3 regions of the Kitasatospora sp. NE20-6 genome follow, and region 2 is predicted to be linked to each of the others. Evidence: riboswitches for the same ligand, from Rfam matches in the RefSeq annotation. Region 2 holds a riboswitch; each other region holds the start of a gene.
The links. Region 2 has a riboswitch for thiamine pyrophosphate ahead of SNE206_RS09080 (purine-cytosine permease family protein). Riboswitches for the same ligand answer to the same signal wherever they lie in the genome.
Positions count from the first base shown of each region.

Region 1: it holds a riboswitch for thiamine pyrophosphate, as region 2 does, so the genes downstream of both, thiO (glycine oxidase ThiO) here and SNE206_RS09080 (purine-cytosine permease family protein) in region 2, are expected to answer to the same signal.
Region 3: it holds a riboswitch for thiamine pyrophosphate, as region 2 does, so the genes downstream of both, thiC (phosphomethylpyrimidine synthase ThiC) here and SNE206_RS09080 (purine-cytosine permease family protein) in region 2, are expected to answer to the same signal.

Region 1 covers NZ_BPRL01000048.1:61,157-66,865, reverse strand. Annotated here, with positions in the region: gene SNE206_RS28295 (polyprenyl synthetase family protein) at 1-960, shown strand, start outside; gene thiE (thiamine phosphate synthase) at 996-1,643, opposite strand; gene SNE206_RS28285 (Rv2175c family DNA-binding protein) at 1,643-2,008, opposite strand; gene SNE206_RS28280 (NAD(P)/FAD-dependent oxidoreductase) at 2,098-3,300, opposite strand; TPP riboswitch at 3,371-3,483, shown strand; gene thiO (glycine oxidase ThiO) at 3,478-4,629, shown strand; gene thiS (sulfur carrier protein ThiS) at 4,626-4,835, shown strand; gene SNE206_RS28265 (thiazole synthase) at 4,840-5,652, shown strand.
Region 2 covers NZ_BPRL01000007.1:154,665-160,373, forward strand. Annotated here, with positions in the region: gene SNE206_RS09075 (glycerophosphodiester phosphodiesterase) at 1-438, opposite strand, end outside; gene SNE206_RS09080 (purine-cytosine permease family protein) at 563-1,972, opposite strand; TPP riboswitch at 1,965-2,107, opposite strand; gene SNE206_RS09085 (S1C family serine protease) at 2,325-4,070, shown strand; tRNA gene SNE206_RS09090 (tRNA-Ser) at 4,131-4,218, shown strand; gene SNE206_RS09095 (FAD-binding oxidoreductase) at 4,453-5,709, shown strand, end outside.
Region 3 covers NZ_BPRL01000009.1:141,493-147,201, reverse strand. Annotated here, with positions in the region: gene SNE206_RS10430 (VC0807 family protein) at 1-499, shown strand, start outside; gene SNE206_RS10425 (SPFH domain-containing protein) at 533-2,011, opposite strand; gene SNE206_RS10420 (hypothetical protein) at 2,171-2,371, opposite strand; TPP riboswitch at 2,469-2,601, shown strand; gene thiC (phosphomethylpyrimidine synthase ThiC) at 2,597-4,414, shown strand; gene SNE206_RS10410 (Uma2 family endonuclease) at 4,561-5,106, shown strand.

The DNA of each region.
Region 1 (5,709 bases), on a different contig from region 2:
CTGCGCGACTTCCTGCTCGACGGCGGCAAGCGGCTGCGCCCCGCCTTCTGCTACTGGGGCTGGCGCGGCGCCGGCGGCGCCGCCGACGACCCCGGCATCGCCCGGGCCGCCGCCGCCCTCGAACTCCTCCAGGCCAGCGCGCTGGTGCACGACGACCTGATGGACCGCAGCGACACCCGCCGCGGTCTGCCCTCCGTGCACCGCCGCTTCGAGAGCCTGCACCGCGAGCACGGCTGGCGCGGCGACCGCGAGCAGTACGGCGCCAGCGCGGCCGTGCTCCTCGGCGACCTGCTGCTGATCTGGTGCGACGAGCTCTTCCACGGCTCCGGCCTGCCGCACGGGGCCGTCCGCGCCGCCAAGCCCTCCTTCGACCTGATGCGCACCGAGGTCATGGTCGGCCAGTACCTCGACGTGCTGGAGCCCGTCGCCGGCGACTCCGCCGACGCGCAGGCCCTGGAGCGGGCGCAGACCGTGCTGCACTACAAGTCCGCGAAGTACACCGTCGAGCGGCCGCTGCAGGTCGGCGCCCTGCTGGCCGGCGCCGGGCCGGAGCTCGTCGAGGCCTACGGCGCGTTCGGGCTGCCGCTCGGCGAGGCCTTCCAGCTGCGCGACGACCTGCTCGGCGTGTTCGGCGACCCGGCGGTCACCGGCAAGCCCGCCGGCGACGACCTCCGCGAGGGCAAGCGCACCCTGCTCGTCGCGCACGCCATGCGCGGTCTCCCGGCCGCCGACGCCCGGCTGCTCGACGAGCGGCTCGGCGCCCCCGACCTGTCCCCCGACGAGGTGCCCGGCCTGCGGGCCCTCGTCGTGCGCAGCGGCGCGGCGGACGTCGTCGAGCAGCGCATCGGCGACCTGCTGCGGCAGTCGCTGGCCGCCCTCGACGCGGCGCCGCTCGCCGGCGGTCCGGCCCGCGGCGCACTGCTGGCCCTGGCCGAGGCGGCCACCGCCCGCGCGTACTGAATCCCGCGCCGCGGACGGCCGCCCCGGCGCGGGGCTCAGGGGGTGCGCAGGCGGCGGGCCAGTTCCGCGGCGGCCGCCCCGGGGTCGTCGGCGGCGGTGATCGCCCGGACCACCACGACCCGGGTGGCGCCGGCGGCGAGCACCTCGTCGAGGTTGCCGAGGTCGATGCCGCCGATCGCGAACCACGGGCGGTCCGTCACGGCCTTCGCCGCGTACCCGACCAGGCCGAGGCCGGGGGCGTGGCGGCCGGGCTTCGTGGGGGTCGGCCAGACCGGGCCGGTGCAGAAGTAGTCGACACCGGGCTCGGCGATCGCCGCGTCCACCTCGGACTCCGCGTGGCAGGAGCGTCCGATGACGGTGCGGGCGCCGACGACGGCGCGGGCGGCGGGCACCGGCAGGTCGTCCTGTCCGAGGTGCAGCACGTCCGGGCCGGCGGCGTGCGCCACGTCGGCCCGGTCGTTGACCGCGAAGAGCTTGCCGTGGCGGCGGGCCGCGTCGGCGAAGACCTCCAGGTGCTCCAGCTCCTGCCGGGCCTCCAGACCCTTGTCGCGCAGCTGCACGACGTCCACGCCGCCCGCCAGCACCGCGTCCAGGAACTCGGGCAGGTCGCCCTGCTCGCGCCGGGCGTCGGTGCACAGGTAGAGGCGGGCGTCGGCGAGCTGCGCGCGCGGGTCGGCGGTCATCAGAGCGCCATCGCCTGGGCGCGGCGCTTGACCTCGGTGGCACGGTTCTCGATCAGGGCCTGCATCGGGCTGCCGGGCAGCGACGGGTCCTCGGTGAACATCCACTCAAGGATCTCCTCGGTGCTGAAACCGGAGTCCCGCAGCACCGTCAGGGTGCCGACCAGGTGCTTCACCAGGCCGTCGTCCTCCACGAAGGCGGCCGGCACCTGCAGCGACCGGTTCGGCCCGCGGCGGACGGCCAGCAGGGTGCCCGCCTTCACCATGTTGCGGACTTCGGTGATCTGGACACCCCACCGCTCGGAGATGTCGGGCAGGTACAGCCAGGCCGGAACCAGGGCGTCAATCTTGGGATCAATCTCGCTCACGGCACCAGACTGCCACCTGAACGGCCCCCGACGCACACGGCCCCCGCCGGAGGCACCGGACGGTCACGGACCGTGACCGGCGCGCGGGGTCAGCCGGCGGCCGTCCTGAGCTGCACCGCAGGGTCCGCGGCGAGGGCCCGGTCGAGCACCGTGCCGCGGTCGATCAGCCGCTTCGCCTGGGTCAGGTCACGCGGGCGGTCGACGGCGAGCAGCGCCGCCAGGGCGCCGCCGCGCAGCCACAGCACCGACCAGGAGGCGTCGTCCGGCGAGCCGCGCCACAGCAGTTCGTCACCGTCCGCGCGGTGGCCCGCGTACTGCACCATCCGCCCGAACTGCTCCGACCAGAAGTAGGGCACCGGGTCGTACGGCGTCTCCGAGCCCAGCAGCGAGGCCGCCGCCGCCCCGCCCGACTGCAGGGCGTGGTCCCAGTGCTGCACGGCCAGCCGGGTGCCGGAACGCGCCGACGGGTACGCGACGCAGTCGCCGGCGGCCCACACGCCGGGGGCGGTGGTGCGCAGCCGGTCGTCCACGAGCACGGCGCCCGCCGCGTCGAGGGCCACGGCGGAGCCCGCCAGCCAGCCGGTGGCCGGGCGGGCGCCGATGCCGGTCACCACGAGGTCGGCCTCGACGCGCCCGCCGTCCGCGAGCAGCAGGCCGCCCGGTTCGACGGCGGCCACGCCGGTGCCGCAGCGCAGGTCGACCCCGGCGTCCGCGTACCAGGCCGTCATCAGCGTGCCGAGCTCCGTCGGCAGGGCGCCGGGCAGCGGGGCCGGGCCGGCCTCGACGACCGTGACCGCGCAGCCGAGCTGCCGGGCCACGGTGGCGGTCTCGGCGCCGATCCAGCCGGCGCCGACCAGGGCCAGGCGGGTGCCGGGGGTGAGGTCCGCGCGCAGGGCGAGGGCGTCGTCGACGGTGCGCAGCACGCGGGCGCCGGCGGTGCCGGGCAGCAGCAGGGGCGCGGCGCCGGTGGCGAGGACGAGGGCGTCGTGGGTGACCGGCCCGCCGTCGGTGTGCAGGACGCCGGGGTCGAGGCCGGTGGCCCGGCGGCCCGGCAGCAGTTCGACGCCGAGGGCGTCCCAGTCGAGGTCGAAGGCGGTGGAGTCGGCCAGGCCGAGCAGCACGTCCTTGGAGAGCGGCGGCCGGTCGTAGGGGCGGTGCGGCTCGTCGCCGACCAGGGTGATCCGCGCCGTCAGGCCGCCCTGGCGCAGGGCGGCCGCGCACTGTGCACCGGCCATGCCGGCGCCGACGACGACGACCCTGTCCGTACCGCTCAGCTCCACCACGCCGGTCACCCTATCGGCCGGGGTGTCCGTCCTGTGCACGTCCTTTAGGGGAGCGCGACACGCGGCGTTATGGTGGGTGCACACCTCACACGGGAGCCCGGTGCACCGGGCTGAGAGGCGGGCTGGTGCGGCCTGCGACCGTCCGAACCTGATCCGGGTCATGCCGGCGAAGGGAGCAGAAGCGACGTGGCACGGCCTCACTCCGACGTGCTGGTGATCGGCGGCGGCATCATCGGCCTGGGGGTCGCCTGGCGGGCGGCCCAGCACGGCCTGTCGGTGACCGTCGTCGACCCGGCCCCGGGCGGCGGCGCGGCGCAGGTCGCCGCCGGCATGCTCGCCCCGGTCACCGAACTGCAGTACGGCGAGGAGCCGCTGCTGCGCCTGGGCATGGCCTCCAACGAGCGGTACGCGGCGTTCGCCGCCGAGCTCACGGAGGTGACCGGCCTGGACACCGGCTACCGGGAGACCGGCACCCTCGCCGTCGCGCTGGACTCCGACGACCGCGAGGAACTGCGCGAGCTGCACGCCTTCCAGGCCCGGCTCGGACTGACCTCGCACTGGCTGACCGGCCGCGAGTGCCGGCGCCTGGAGCCGATGCTCGCCCCGGGCGTCCGCGGCGGCCTGCACGTCACCGGCGACCACCAGGTGGACGGCCGCCGGCTCGCCCGCGCCCTCGTCGAGGCCTGCACCCGGGCCGGTGTCGCCTTCGAACGGGCCCTCGCCGCCGAGCTCCTGCTGGAGGGCGACCGGGCGGCGGGGGCGCGCACCGACGCGGGCACCGTGTGCCCGGCCGGCCGGGTCGTGCTCGCGGCCGGTTCCCGCAGCCACCTGCTGCCCGGGCTGCCGCCTGGCGTGCTGCCGCCGGTGCGGCCGGTGAAGGGGCAGGTGCTGCGGCTGCACGTGCCGCCCGCGTACCGGCCGTTCCTGGCCCGCAACGTCCGCGCGGTGGTGCGCGGGCAGCACGTCTACCTGGTGCCGCGCGCCGACGGCGAGCTGGTCATCGGTGCGACGACCGAGGAGCAGGGCCACGACACCACCGTCACCGCGGGCGGCGTCTACGAGCTGCTGCGCGACGCGCACGCGCTCGTGCCCGGGCTGACCGAGCTGCCGCTGGTCGAGACGGGCGCCGGGCTGCGTCCGGGCTCGCCCGACAACGCGCCGCTGCTCGGCCCCACCGCGCTGCCCGGCCTGGTCGCCGCGACCGGCCACTACCGCAACGGGGTGCTGCTCACGCCCGTCACCGCCGACCTGGTCGGCACGTACCTGGCGACCGGCCGCGTGCCGGACCTCGCCGCCCCCTTCTCCCCCGACCGCTTCCGTCCGAAGGCCGCCGTATGACCGACATCGCACTGACCGTGAACGGCGAGGCGCGCGAGCTGCCCGCCGCCACCACGCTGGCCGAGGTGGTGGCGCAGGCCTGCGCCGCACCCACCGGGGTCGCGGCCGCCGTCAACGAGGCGGTGGTGCCGCGCAGTTCGTGGGACGTCACCGTGCTCGGCACGGGTGACCGGGTCGAGATCCTCACCGCCGTCCAGGGAGGCTGACCGCATGGCCGACGACGTTCTCACCATCGCGGGCACCGCCTTCACCTCGCGCCTGATCATGGGCACCGGCGGTGCGCCCAGCCTGGAGGTGCTGGAGCAGGCGCTGCGCGTCTCCGGCACCGAGCTCACCACCGTCGCGATGCGGCGGGTCAACGCCGCCACCCAGGGCTCGGTGCTGGAGGTGCTGACCCGCAACGCGATCCGGGTGCTGCCCAACACGGCCGGCTGCTTCACCGCCGGGGAGGCCGTCCTGACGGCCCGGCTGGCCAGGGAGGCGCTCGGCACCGACTGGGTGAAGCTGGAGGTGATCGCCGACGAGCGCACCCTGCTGCCCGACCCGATCGAGCTGCTGGACGCCGCCGAGACGCTCGTCGACGACGGCTTCACCGTGCTGCCGTACACCAACGACGACCCGGTGCTGGCGCGGAAGCTGGAGGACGTGGGCTGCGCGGCGATCATGCCGCTGGGCTCGCCGATCGGCTCCGGGCTGGGCATCCGCAACCCGCACAACTTCCAGCTGATCGTGGAGGGCGCGGGCGTGCCGGTGATCCTGGACGCCGGGGCCGGCACCGCCTCCGACGTGGCCCTCGCCATGGAGCTCGGCTGCTCCGCGGTGATGCTGGCCTCCGCGGTGACCCGCGCCCAGGATCCGGTGCTGATGGCCGACGCGATGCGGCGCGCCGCCGAGGCGGGCCGGCTCGCGTACCGCGCCGGGCGCATCCCGCGGCGCTTCCACGCGGAGGCGTCCTCGCAGATGGCCGGCCGCGCCGACCTGGAACCCGGCGCGCGGGACACCCGGGAGCACCCGGCGTTCTGAGGACGGGCCCGGGCCCCGCACCGGCCGTTCGCGGACGGGATGTCTCAACATCGGCAC
Region 2 (5,709 bases):
CTCCGTGCGGCCCGCGCGGCGGGTCGGGTGCTTGGTCTCGATCGCCAGCCGCACCGGCCGCCCGGCCCCCGCGACCAGTTCCAGCAGCTGCGCCAGTGTCAGCACCGGGCTCGGCTCCGGTGCGTCCGGCGACTTCCAGGAGCCGAAGTCCAGCGCGGCGAGCTGGTCGAGCGTCATCGTGGAGACCACGCCCCGGCCGTCCGAGGTGCGCTGCACCGTCCGGTCGTGGACGCACACCAGCTGCCCGTCGGCCGTCAGCCGGACGTCGCACTCCAGGGCGTCCGCACCCTCGTCGATCGCCCGGCGGTACGCCGCCAGGGTGTGCTCCGGCAGGGCCGCCGAGGAGCCGCGGTGCGCGACGACCTCGACGGCGCCGCGGTCGGGGGCGGGGCCGCCCGGCGCCGCGGGAACGGTCCGGCGGAGTCTCTGGGTGTCCACGGCAACACCCTACGAGGGCAGGGATGCCCGGACGCACCCGCCACGGGGAACCTGCGGTGAACAGCTCCGGCGCCGCCTCACCTCGGGCCGCTGCCTGCCGGGGCCCGGTCGGCCGGGACGGCCGTCAGCGGGCGTCCGCCCCGGTGCCGGAGGTCCGGCCGGTCAGCGCCGTCAGGGCCCAGGTCGCGAGCGCCGCCACGAGGAAGCCGAACAGCGAGGCGGACGTCCAGGACTGCGGCGTGAAGCCGACCGCGTCCCGCAGCCGCATCCAGAAGTCCGTCCACCAGTCCGCGATGCCCGTCGGCGCCAGGAACTGGTACGCGGCGAAGCCGAGCACCCACGGCAGCAGCATCAGCGGCCGGGCCGGGGCGTCCTGCGCGGTGTTCCAGCCCTGCCGGCCGGCGCCGAAGAAGTAGTCCACGGCGAGCACCGCCAGCAGCGGCACGAAGACCGCGCCGATCAGGTAGAGGAAGTTCGCGTAGGTCTCGTAGAACTCGCCCTCCTGGATGCGCAGCGCCAGCAGGGTCACCAGCGCGCCGATCCCGCCGGTGAGTAGGCGGCGGTCGACCCGCGGCAGGAGGTTGTGGACGGACATGGCCGTCGAGTACACGTTGGCGAACGACTGGTCGGTCTCGCGCACCACCAGCACCAGCAGGAACACCCAGCCGGCGGCCACCCCGGTGAAGGAGGAGAACACCTTCGACGGGTCGCCGCCCGACTGCAGCAGCGCGATCAGGCCGAGGGCGTAGCACCAGGCCTGGGCCAGCGAGTACCCGGTGAAGCTGCCCCAGAAGGCCGACGCCGCGGTGCGGGCGTGCCGGGTGTAGTCGGCGGCCAGCGGCACGAAGGAGACCGACACCGCGATGACCGCGTCGGTCGCCGTCAGGAAACCGTGCCAGTTGCCCGCGCCCGGATCCGGGAAGCCCTGCCGGCCGAGCTGGACGGTGAAGTACACCATCGCCACGCCGACCGCGACCGCCACGTACTTGCGCAGCACCGCGATCGCGCCGAGCGGCCAGATCGTCAGCACCGTCGTGACCACGCCGGCGAGCAGCACGAACAGCCAGCGCCACCCCTGCGTGCCCGCCACCGTCTGCGCGCCGCCGGCGATCACGATCAGCTCGAACACGCCCCAGCCGATGCACTGCAGGATGTTGAGCACCGTCGGCAGGAAGGAGAGCCGGGTGCCGAACAGGCCGCGCAGCATCGCCATCGCCGGCGCACCCGTCCGGGCGCCGATCAGCGCCGCCACGCCCAGCATCGAGGTGCCGATGACCGTGCCCGCGACGATCGCCGTCACGGCCGCGGCGAAGGACAGCTCACGGCCGCCCACCACCAGCACCGTGACCGCGCTCTGGAAGCCGATCAGGCTCACGCCGAGGTTGGCCCAGAGGGCGAACTGCGCCCGGAAGTCCAGCGTCCGCGGGGGCGCGGTGTCCAGCACCAGCGGCGCCTCGACACGCGCGCCGTTCGGGGCGACGGGCTCCGGCCCGGTTCCCGGATCGGAAAAGGAGGCAGGCGAAACAGCCGTCATGGCCGATACTCCCTACGCCGGCATTACCCGGACAGGTTCAGGCGGTCTGCGCCACCTCGGTCCGGCCGGTCACTGCCCGGCCGGTCGATCGGCGCACTCTCAGCCTGGAAGGTCCAAGCTCCCGCGTGTTCAGATAGGACGACAGGCTATCCGGCGCAGTCCCGGAGGCCAAGGCCCGGAGGTCCGTCGTCCGGATCGCGGGACCGGAGCAGGGGCTCCGGACCAGGTCGGAGGGCGGATCGTCGGGGACACCTAAGGATTCTTAGGCGTTCTTCAGGGGGCTCCTTACGGCAACCGAATCCGTGATGCGAAAAACTATGGTTCTAGGTCCTGTCAGCTATGGAGGTCGTCCGTGAGCACCGAGCACGCGAGTGGGTCCACCGGGCCGCAGGAGGGCCAGCCCTCCGGTGCGCCCCAGGCGGTGGGTCCGGCTCACGACACCGCGTCGGCCGCCGCGCCGCCGGTCGTCGAGTCCGCGCCCACGCTCGCCTTCGCCAAGCTGAGCGATGCCCCGGCCGCGCCGCCCGCGCCCGCCGCGCCGTCCCCCTACATCGATGCCCCGCCGCCGGCCGCGCCGCCGGCCGCGCCCGCCTACCTGGACGCCCCGCCGCCCGCCGCACCCCCGGCCGCGCCCGCCTACATCGACGCGCCGCCGCCCGTCGTGCCCCAGCCGCAGGCGGCCAACCCGTACGCCGTCCCGGTCGCGGCCGACCCGTACGCCGCCCCTGTGGCGGCTCCGGCCCCGGCCCCGGTGGCACCGGTCACCGCGTCGACCGACCCGTACGGCACGCCGGACACCCCCGGCACCCCGCCGCCCGCCGCACCCTCCGCCCCGACCGAGGCGCACCACCCGTTCGGCGCGGGCCACCCCGTCGGCGGCTGGGGTCACCCGACCGGCGGCCCCGGGGTTCCCGGCGGACCGGCCGAGCCCGGCGGCCCCGGTTACCCGTACGCCTCCGCGGGCGGTCCCGCCCCGCGCCGCAAGCGCGGCGGGCTCATCGCCCTCGTCGCGGCCGTCGCCCTCGTCGCCGGCGTGGCCGGCGGGGCGATCGGCGTCGCCGTCTCCGACGGTGACAGCGGCGGCAGCAGCGCCGGGCACTCCAGCACCACGGTCAGCGTCAGCGACAGCCGCAAGGTGACCGACCGCGCCCCCGACTCCGTGGCGGGCATCGCCGCGAAGGCGCTGCCCAGCACCGTCACCATCAAGGCGACCGGCTCCCAGGAGTCCGGCACCGGCACCGGCTTCATCTTCGACACCGAGGGCCACATCCTCACCAACAACCACGTGGTCGCCCCCGCCGCCAACGGCGGCAAGCTCACGGTCAAGTTCTCCGACGGATCCTCGTACGACGCGTCCGTCGTCGGCCGGGCCCAGGGCTACGACGTCGCCGTCGTCAAGCTCGACAACCCGCCCAAGGACAAGCTCAACCCGCTGCCCCTCGGCGACTCCGACAAGGCCGCCGTCGGCGACGCCACCATCGCCATCGGCGCCCCGTACGGCCTCGAAGGCACCGTCACCACCGGCATCATCAGCGCCAAGGACCGCCCCGTCGCCTCCGGTGACGAGACCGGTGCCCAGGCCTCCTACATGAACGCCCTGCAGACCGACGCCTCGATCAACCCCGGCAACTCCGGCGGCCCCCTGCTCAACGCCTCCGGCGCGGTCATCGGCATCAACTCGGCGATCCAGTCCAACACCAGCGGCTCCGGCCGGGCCGGCTCGATCGGCCTCGGCTTCGCCATCCCGATCAACCAGGCCAAGTGGGTCGCCGAGACCCTCATCAAGGACGGCACGCCCGTCTACGCCATCCTCGGCGTCCTCCGCAACGACGACTACAAGGGTGACGGCGCCCAGATCCAGACCGCCGCCGTCCAGGGCCAGGCGGCCGTCACGCCCGGCGGTCCCGCCGACCAGGCCGGCCTCAAGCCGGGCGACGTCATCACCAAGCTCGGCGGCATCCCGATCGACAGCGGCCCGACCCTCGTCTCCGAGATCTGGACGCACAAGCCCGGCGAGAAGGTCGAGGTCGAGTACACCCGTGACGGCAAGGCCGCCAAGACCACCGTCACCCTCGGCGAGCGCAAGGGCGACAGCTGACGCCCACCCGGAAACGGTGTGCACCGAGGAGGCCCCGAACCGTTAGGCTGACCCCCGCCAGGAGGGTTGCCCGAGCGGCCTAAGGGAACAGTCTTGAAAACTGTCGTGAGGTGACCCCTCACCGTGGGTTCAAATCCCACACCCTCCGCAGGTGAGGCGAAAGCCCGGCTCAGGGCGGGTACCGACGCAAGTCGGTACCCGCCCTTCGCGCTGTGTGCGCCCGGCGGCCGTCCAGTGACCGCCCGGGGCCCGTTCGGGGGCGGACGCGGTCGGGGGCGGGGTCCGGCGGCGGCGTGATCGGTGATTGTGCACCGTCCTTGCCGCGGGCGTCCGGCAGGGGCAGAGTGCAGGGCGGACGGGTGTGCGAGAGCTGGAGGCTGCCGTGGGTGATCTGGTCGACCGGTTGTTGGCGGGGCTCCCGGAGGCGGCGGTGGCCGTGGACGTGGATGTCGTGGCGGCGTACGCGCACGACATGGCGGGGTTCTGCGAGGCCGGGGTGGCGGCGGTGGTGGTCTTCCCGGAGACGGTGGAGCACGTGCAGCACGTCATGCGGACGGCGACCGAGCTGCGGGTGCCGGTGGTGCCGCAGGGGGCGCGGACCGGTCTGTCGGGCGGGGCGAACGCCGTCGACGGCTGCATCGTGCTGTCGATGGTGAAGATGAACCGCATCCTGGAGATCGACGCGGTGAACCGGATCGCGGTCGTGCAGCCGGGTGTGGTGAACGCCGAGCTGTCGCGGGCCGCGGCCGGGTACGGCCTGGCGTACCCGCCGGATCCGTCGAGCTGGGAGTCCTGCACGATCGGCGGCAACATCGGGACGGGCGCCGGCGGCCTGTGCTGCGTGAAGTACGGCGTGACCAGCGAGTACGTGCTGGGCCTGGAGGTCGTGCTGGCGGACGGGCGACTGCTGACGACCGGTCGGCGTACGGCGAAGGGCGTCGCCGGGTACGACCTGACGCGGCTGCTGGTCGGGTCGGAGGGCACGCTCGCGGTCGTGGTGGAGGCGGTGGTGGCGCTGCGTCCCGCGCCGGCCCCGCAGTTGGCGCTCGCGGCGGAGTTCCCCAGTACGGCGGCGGCGAGCGCGGCGGTCTGTTCGGTGATGGCGTCGGGCCACGTGCCGTCGCTGATGGAGCTGATGGACACGACGACCGTCCGCGCGGTGAACGCGATGGCGAAGATGGGGCTGCCGGAGTCGACGCGGGCGCTGCTGCTGGTGGCGTTCGACGGTCCGGCGAAGGAGGCGGAGCTGGCGGCGGTGGCCGAGCTGTGCCGGGCGGCGGGTGCGAGCGAGGTCGTGCCGGCCGAGGACCAGGCCGAGTCGGACATGCTGCTGGAGGCGCGGCGGCTCTCGCTGCCCGCGATGGAGCGGCTCGGCACGACGATGATCGACGACGTGGCGGTGCCGCGGTCGCGGCTGGGGGAGATGCTGGACGGCGTCGAGGAGATCGCCGCGCGGCAGCGGCTGACCATCGGCGTCGTCAGCCATGCCGGTGACGGCAACACCCACCCGGTGGTGATCTTCGACGCGGACGACCCGGACGAGACGGCCCGGGCGAAGGCCTCCTTCGACGAGATCATGGCGCTGGGGCTGGACCTGGGCGGCACCGTCACCGGTGAGCACGGTGTGGGTCTGCTGAAG
Region 3 (5,709 bases), on a different contig from region 2:
GGCCGTCCGGACCGCCGCCGGGCTGCTGACGGACCGCCGCGTCAACACCCTCGCCCTGGTCATGCTGGTGGTCAACGTCGCCGGTGTCGCCCTCTCCGCGGTCGCCGGCGACCCGCGGCTGATGATCGCCAAGGACGGCGCGCTCAGCAGCGTCATCGGCGGCTCGATGATCGTCTCGGTGCTCGCCGGGAAGCCCCTGATGACCGCCGGCCTGCGCCCGTTCGTCGTGAAGGGCCGCGCCGCCCGCGAGGCCGCCTGGCAGCGGCTCGCCGCCGGCTCGGCGGAGTTCCGCCGTCACGAGCGGAACTTCACCCTCACCTGGGGCACCGTGCTGGTCGCCGAGTGCGCGGCCAAGGTCGTCGGCGCCTACACGCTGCCGGTGGAGACGATGGTCTGGCTCGGCACCGTCCTCCTGGTCGCGGCGATCACCCTCGGCGTCCTCGTCGGCAACGTCTTCGCGGGCCGCATGGCCGGGCTGGTCGTCGCCGAGGAGGCGTGACCGCACCCGGCCCCGGCGTCCGGCGTTCCGGGCTCAGCCCGCGGCGCCGTCCTGCACCGGGATCGCCTGCCCCGCCGTACGCCGCGCGGACGGCCCGGCCGCCACCCCGTCCGGCCCCTGCTGCGGACCCATCGCGGAGAGCAGCTGCCGGGCCAGACCGAGACCGGTGCCGCCCATGGTCAGCGCCTTCGCGAACATGTCGCCCATGCCCTCGGCGCCGTTCAGCAGCACCATGTGCTCGACGTTGCCGAACGCCTCCGCGCCGGCCCGCACGATCTCCGGCCAGTTCTCGGCCAGCTGCTGCGCGACCACCGCCTCCTGGTTCTCCGCGAGGGCCGCCGCCCGGGCCTTGATCGCCTCCGCCTCGGCGAGGCCCAGGGCCCGCGCCGCCTCGGCGGCCGCCAGACCCTTCGCCTCCGCCGCCGCGGCCTCGGCCGAGCCGGTCGCCTTGGTGGCCTCCGCCGACGCGAGGCCGCGGGCCCGGGTCGCCTCCGCGTCCGCGACGGCCGCGACCTTCACCCGGTTCGCCTCGGCCGTCGCGTTCAGCTCGGTCTCCCGGGCCAGCGCCTCCGCCGCGGAGATCCGGGCGTCGCGGTCGGCCTGCGCCTTCGTCCGCGTCTCGTACGCGCGGGCGTCGGCAGGCTTGCGGACGTCCGCCTGGAGCTGCTGCTCCTTGCGGTGCGCCTCCAGCTCGGCGACCTTCGTCTCCTGCACGACCACCTCCTGCCGCGCGGCGGCCTGCGCCAGCGGACCGGCCTGCAGCGCGCGGGCCGTCGCCGTCTCCAGTTCGGCCTGGTACCCGGCCTGCTGGATGCCGGAGTTGCGGGTGGCCTCGGCCTTGCGGGCGAACGCCTCCTGCTCGGCCTCGGTGGCCCGCCGGTCGGCCTCGGCGGCGGCGATCCGGGCGTCGCGCTGCACGGCGGCCGCGTGCGGTGCGGCGAGGTTCCGGATGTAGCCGGTCGGATCCAGGATCTCCTGGATCTGCAGCGAGTCGATGATCAGGCCGAGCTTCTCCATCTCGCTGCCGGACGCGGCCCGGGTCTCCCCGGTCATCCGCTCGCGGTCGCGGATCATGTCCTCGACCGTCAACCCGCCGACGATGGACCGGAGATGACCGGCGAAGACGTTGTGCACCCGGTGCCCCATCAGCTTCTGCTGGTCGAGGAAGCGGCGCGCGGCGTTGGCGATCGACACCGGGTCGTCGCCCACCTTGAAGATCACCACGCCCTTCACGTGCACCGGGATCCCCTGCGACGTCACGCACTCCACGTCCAGATCGGCCTCGTTGAGGTCGAGCGAGAGCCTGCGGACGACCTGGACGCCCGGCGTCACGAGCGTGCCGCGCCCGGTGACGATCCGGAATCCGAGTCCCTCCGCGACTCCCTCGGACCGGTGCTTCGAACCGGAGATGATCAGTGCCTCGTTCGGCTCGGCGACCCGCCACATGAGCTTGAACAGCACGATCAGGACGATGATCGAGGCCACGACGGCCCCGGCGATGCCGATGAGCATCGGCTGATTCCCCCTTCAGGGCACGCCGGCGTCCCGTGGCTGCGCTCTGGTGTGCAGGAAGGCGCGGAAGCCGGCGGCAGCAGGAGATTCTGCGCCTGCCGTGATCTCCGCGGAAGAGCCGGCGGCCCTCGATCCGCCCACGAACGCGTCAAGATTCCGTCAAAGCGCCGCCACGTACACCGTCCGCGGCGGCTGGTACTCGACCACCAGCACCGGCGTACCGGGCGCGAAACCCTCACCCGGCACCGCCGGGTACGCGAGGAACGCCTCCGTGCCCTGCCGCTCCGCGACGTGCACCAGCACCTCGCCGACCAGTCCCGTCCCGACCCTGCCGGTCACCCGGCCCGTGCTGCCCACCATGCCGCCAGTGTGCTCCCCCGGCCCACTGGCCGGAACCCGTCTGGACCGGTCCGGGGCCGCCCGCTACGGTGTTGACGTCTTGTTGCGGACGCCCGTCCGCAACCAACGGGAGCTCGGAGCACCGGGCTGAGAGGGCGCTGAAAGGTTCGCAGGTGTGCGAACCGACCGCTGCGCCGACCGCAGGAACCTGACCGGGTAATGCCGGCGTAGGGAGTAAGAGGTCTCATGACCACGTTCGAAGCACAGCCGACGTCTGCCTCCGGCCGTACGGCCGACAGCACGTCCACCGGCTACCCGACCCCGGCCTGGCGCAAGGCCTACCTCCAGGGCAGCAGCCCCGACCTGCAGGTGCCGTACCGCGAGGTCGTCCTCACCGACGGCCGCAGCGTGCCGCTGTACGACACCTCCGGCCCGTACACCGACCCCGCCCACACGTCCGACGTGCGGCGCGGCCTGCCGGCCCTGCGCGACCCGTGGATCCGCCGGCGCGGCGACGTCGAGGAGTACGACGGCCGCGAGGCGCGCCCCGAGGACGACGGCATCAGGCACACCGCGCCGCGCGGCGGCAGCCTGCGCAACCTCGACGCGGTCTTCCCCGGCCGTCCGCGCCGTCCGCTGCGCGGCCGTCACGGCGCCGCCGTCACCCAGCTCGCCTACGCGAAGCGGGGGACCGTCACCCCGGAGATGGAGTTCGTGGCCCTGCGGGAGGGCCTGGAAGCGGAGTTCGTGCGCGACGAGGTCGCCCGCGGGCGGGCCGTCATCCCGGTGAACGTCAACCACCCGGAGGTCGAGCCGGCGATCATCGGCACCAACTTCCTGGTGAAGATCAACGCCAACATCGGCAACTCCGCCGTCACCTCCTCCATCGAGGAGGAGGTGGAGAAGATGACGTGGGCCACCCGCTGGGGCGCCGACACCGTCATGGACCTCTCCACCGGCCGCAACATCCACACCACCCGCGAGTGGATCCTGCGGAACTCCCCCGTGCCGATCGGCACCGTGCCGCTCTACCAGGCCCTGGAGAAGGTCGACGGCCGCGCCGAGGACCTCAGTTGGGCCGTCTACCGCGACACGGTCGTCGAGCAGTGCGAGCAGGGCGTCGACTACATGACCGTGCACGCCGGCGTGCTGCTGCGGTACGTGCCGATGACCGCCCGCCGGAAGACCGGCATCGTCTCCCGCGGCGGCTCGATCATGGCCGCCTGGTGCCTCGCCCACCACGAGGAGAACTTCCTCTACACGAACTTCGAGGAGCTCTGCGACATCCTCGCCGCGTACGACGTCACCTTCTCGCTCGGTGACGGCCTGCGGCCCGGCTCCATCGCGGACGCCAACGACGAGGCCCAGTTCGCCGAACTGCAGACCCTCGGCGAGCTCGGCCGGATCGCCCGCGCGCGCGACGTCCAGGTGATGATCGAGGGCCCGGGCCACGTCCCGATGCACAAGATCAGGGAGAACATGGAGCTGCAGAAGGAGATCTGCGACGAGGCCCCCTTCTACACGCTCGGCCCGCTCACCACGGACGTCGCCCCCGGCTACGACCACATCACCTCGGGCATCGGCGCCGCCATGATCGCCTGGTGGGGCACGGCGATGCTCTGCTACGTCACGCCGAAGGAGCACCTGGGCCTGCCCGACCGCGACGACGTGAAGACCGGCGTCATCACGTACAAGATCGCCGCGCACGCCGCCGACCTCGCGAAGGGCCACCCCGGCGCCCAGGCCTGGGACGACGCCCTCTCCGACGCCCGGTTCGAGTTCCGCTGGGAGGACCAGTTCAACCTGGCCCTCGACCCGGAGACCGCCCGCGCCTTCCACGACGAGACGCTCCCCGCCGAGCCTGCGAAGACCGCGCACTTCTGCTCGATGTGCGGACCGAAGTTCTGCTCGATGAAGATCTCCCAGAAGATCCGCGCCGAGCACGGCGACGGCTCCACCGCCGTCGCTTCGGGCTTCGACGAGGACGCCCGGGCCGGCATGCAGGCCAAGTCCGAGGAGTTCGCGGCCCAGGGCAACCGGGTGTACCTGCCGCTCGCGGACTGACGACACGGCTCGCAGAGGCGCCGCACCGGGGGCGGGAAGGTCTTCCCGGTGCGGTGCTCCTGCATGCGCGTCCGCGCTTCACGAGTACTGCTGCGCTCCGGCAGCAAACCGGTAGCGTGATGCGGGTTCGTACTCCTGGAGGACAGATGAACCCCGACCATCTCGCCCTGATCGGGGAATTCCGCAGGTTCGCCCCGTCCAACTTCAAGATCGAATTCTCGGGTGACGTCATCATCGTGCAGGTGTCGCCCCCGGCCATCCACGAGCGGAACCTCTCCGTCGTCCGCCGGCAGTTCGAGGCGCACGCTCCGGCCGGCTACCTCTCCACGGGGAACATGGACCTCGCGTCCCCCCAGGTCGCGAAAGTGCGGAACCCTGACCTGACGTATCTCCCGGAGGACGCCATGGCCAGTACGGCGAACTCGGTTCCGGCCGAGCTGGCCCTCATCGCCGTCGAGATCGTCTCGCCGTCGAATCCGGAGAACGACTGGGTGGGCAAGCTCCGTGACTACCCGGTGATGCAGATCCCGCTCTACCTCCTGGTGGATGCCTCGCAGAAGACCGTCACTCTCTTCCGGGAGCCCGAGGGCGGTCGCTACCGGATGCGGGAGGACGCCGCCTTCGGGGAGACCGTGCACATCCCCGAGCCCTTCGGCTTCACGCTCGACACCGCGGTTCTGCTTCCGTACTGAGGGCTGATGCCGTCCGGCCCGTCGCACCGTTCCGGTCGGCACCTGCCCGGGCGCGGGTACGGACCTGGCGGCTCCGGGCCGAATCTCCGCCCGACGAAAATTTCCCGGAAGGTCCGCGCCGGGCACGGCGACGGTTCCACCGCCGTCGCTCCGGGCTTCGACGAGGACGCCCGGGCCGGCATGCAGGCCAGGTCCGGCTCTCGGACCGGGCCGGAGCGGGCAGTTCATTCCGTCGGCCGGCGTCCGGAGCCGGGTGTTCGGAGCCGGTGTCCGGTGATGGGGCCCGGACGGAGCCGTGCGAGGTGATGCCCGTTCCGGATGGCCGCCGACGCTCCGGGTGGGCGGCGGTTCGGCCCGAAGCCTCCCCGGCACGAGGTGCTCATCGGGTTACCTGCACGAGTACTTGACGGATCATCCGATCCGCGGGTTCCGAACTGTGCTGTCACCGTGCCCTGGTGTGTCCGGGGATGGCCCTCCGGTGGCGGAAGTCCGATGAGCATTGGGCTGTATGGCGTCCACGGCCGGTTCGCGCGCGTGTCAGAGTAGTCGGCCGCCCGAAATGCTTCAGAATGTCAGGAACTATCCAAGTGATGACCGCGGTTG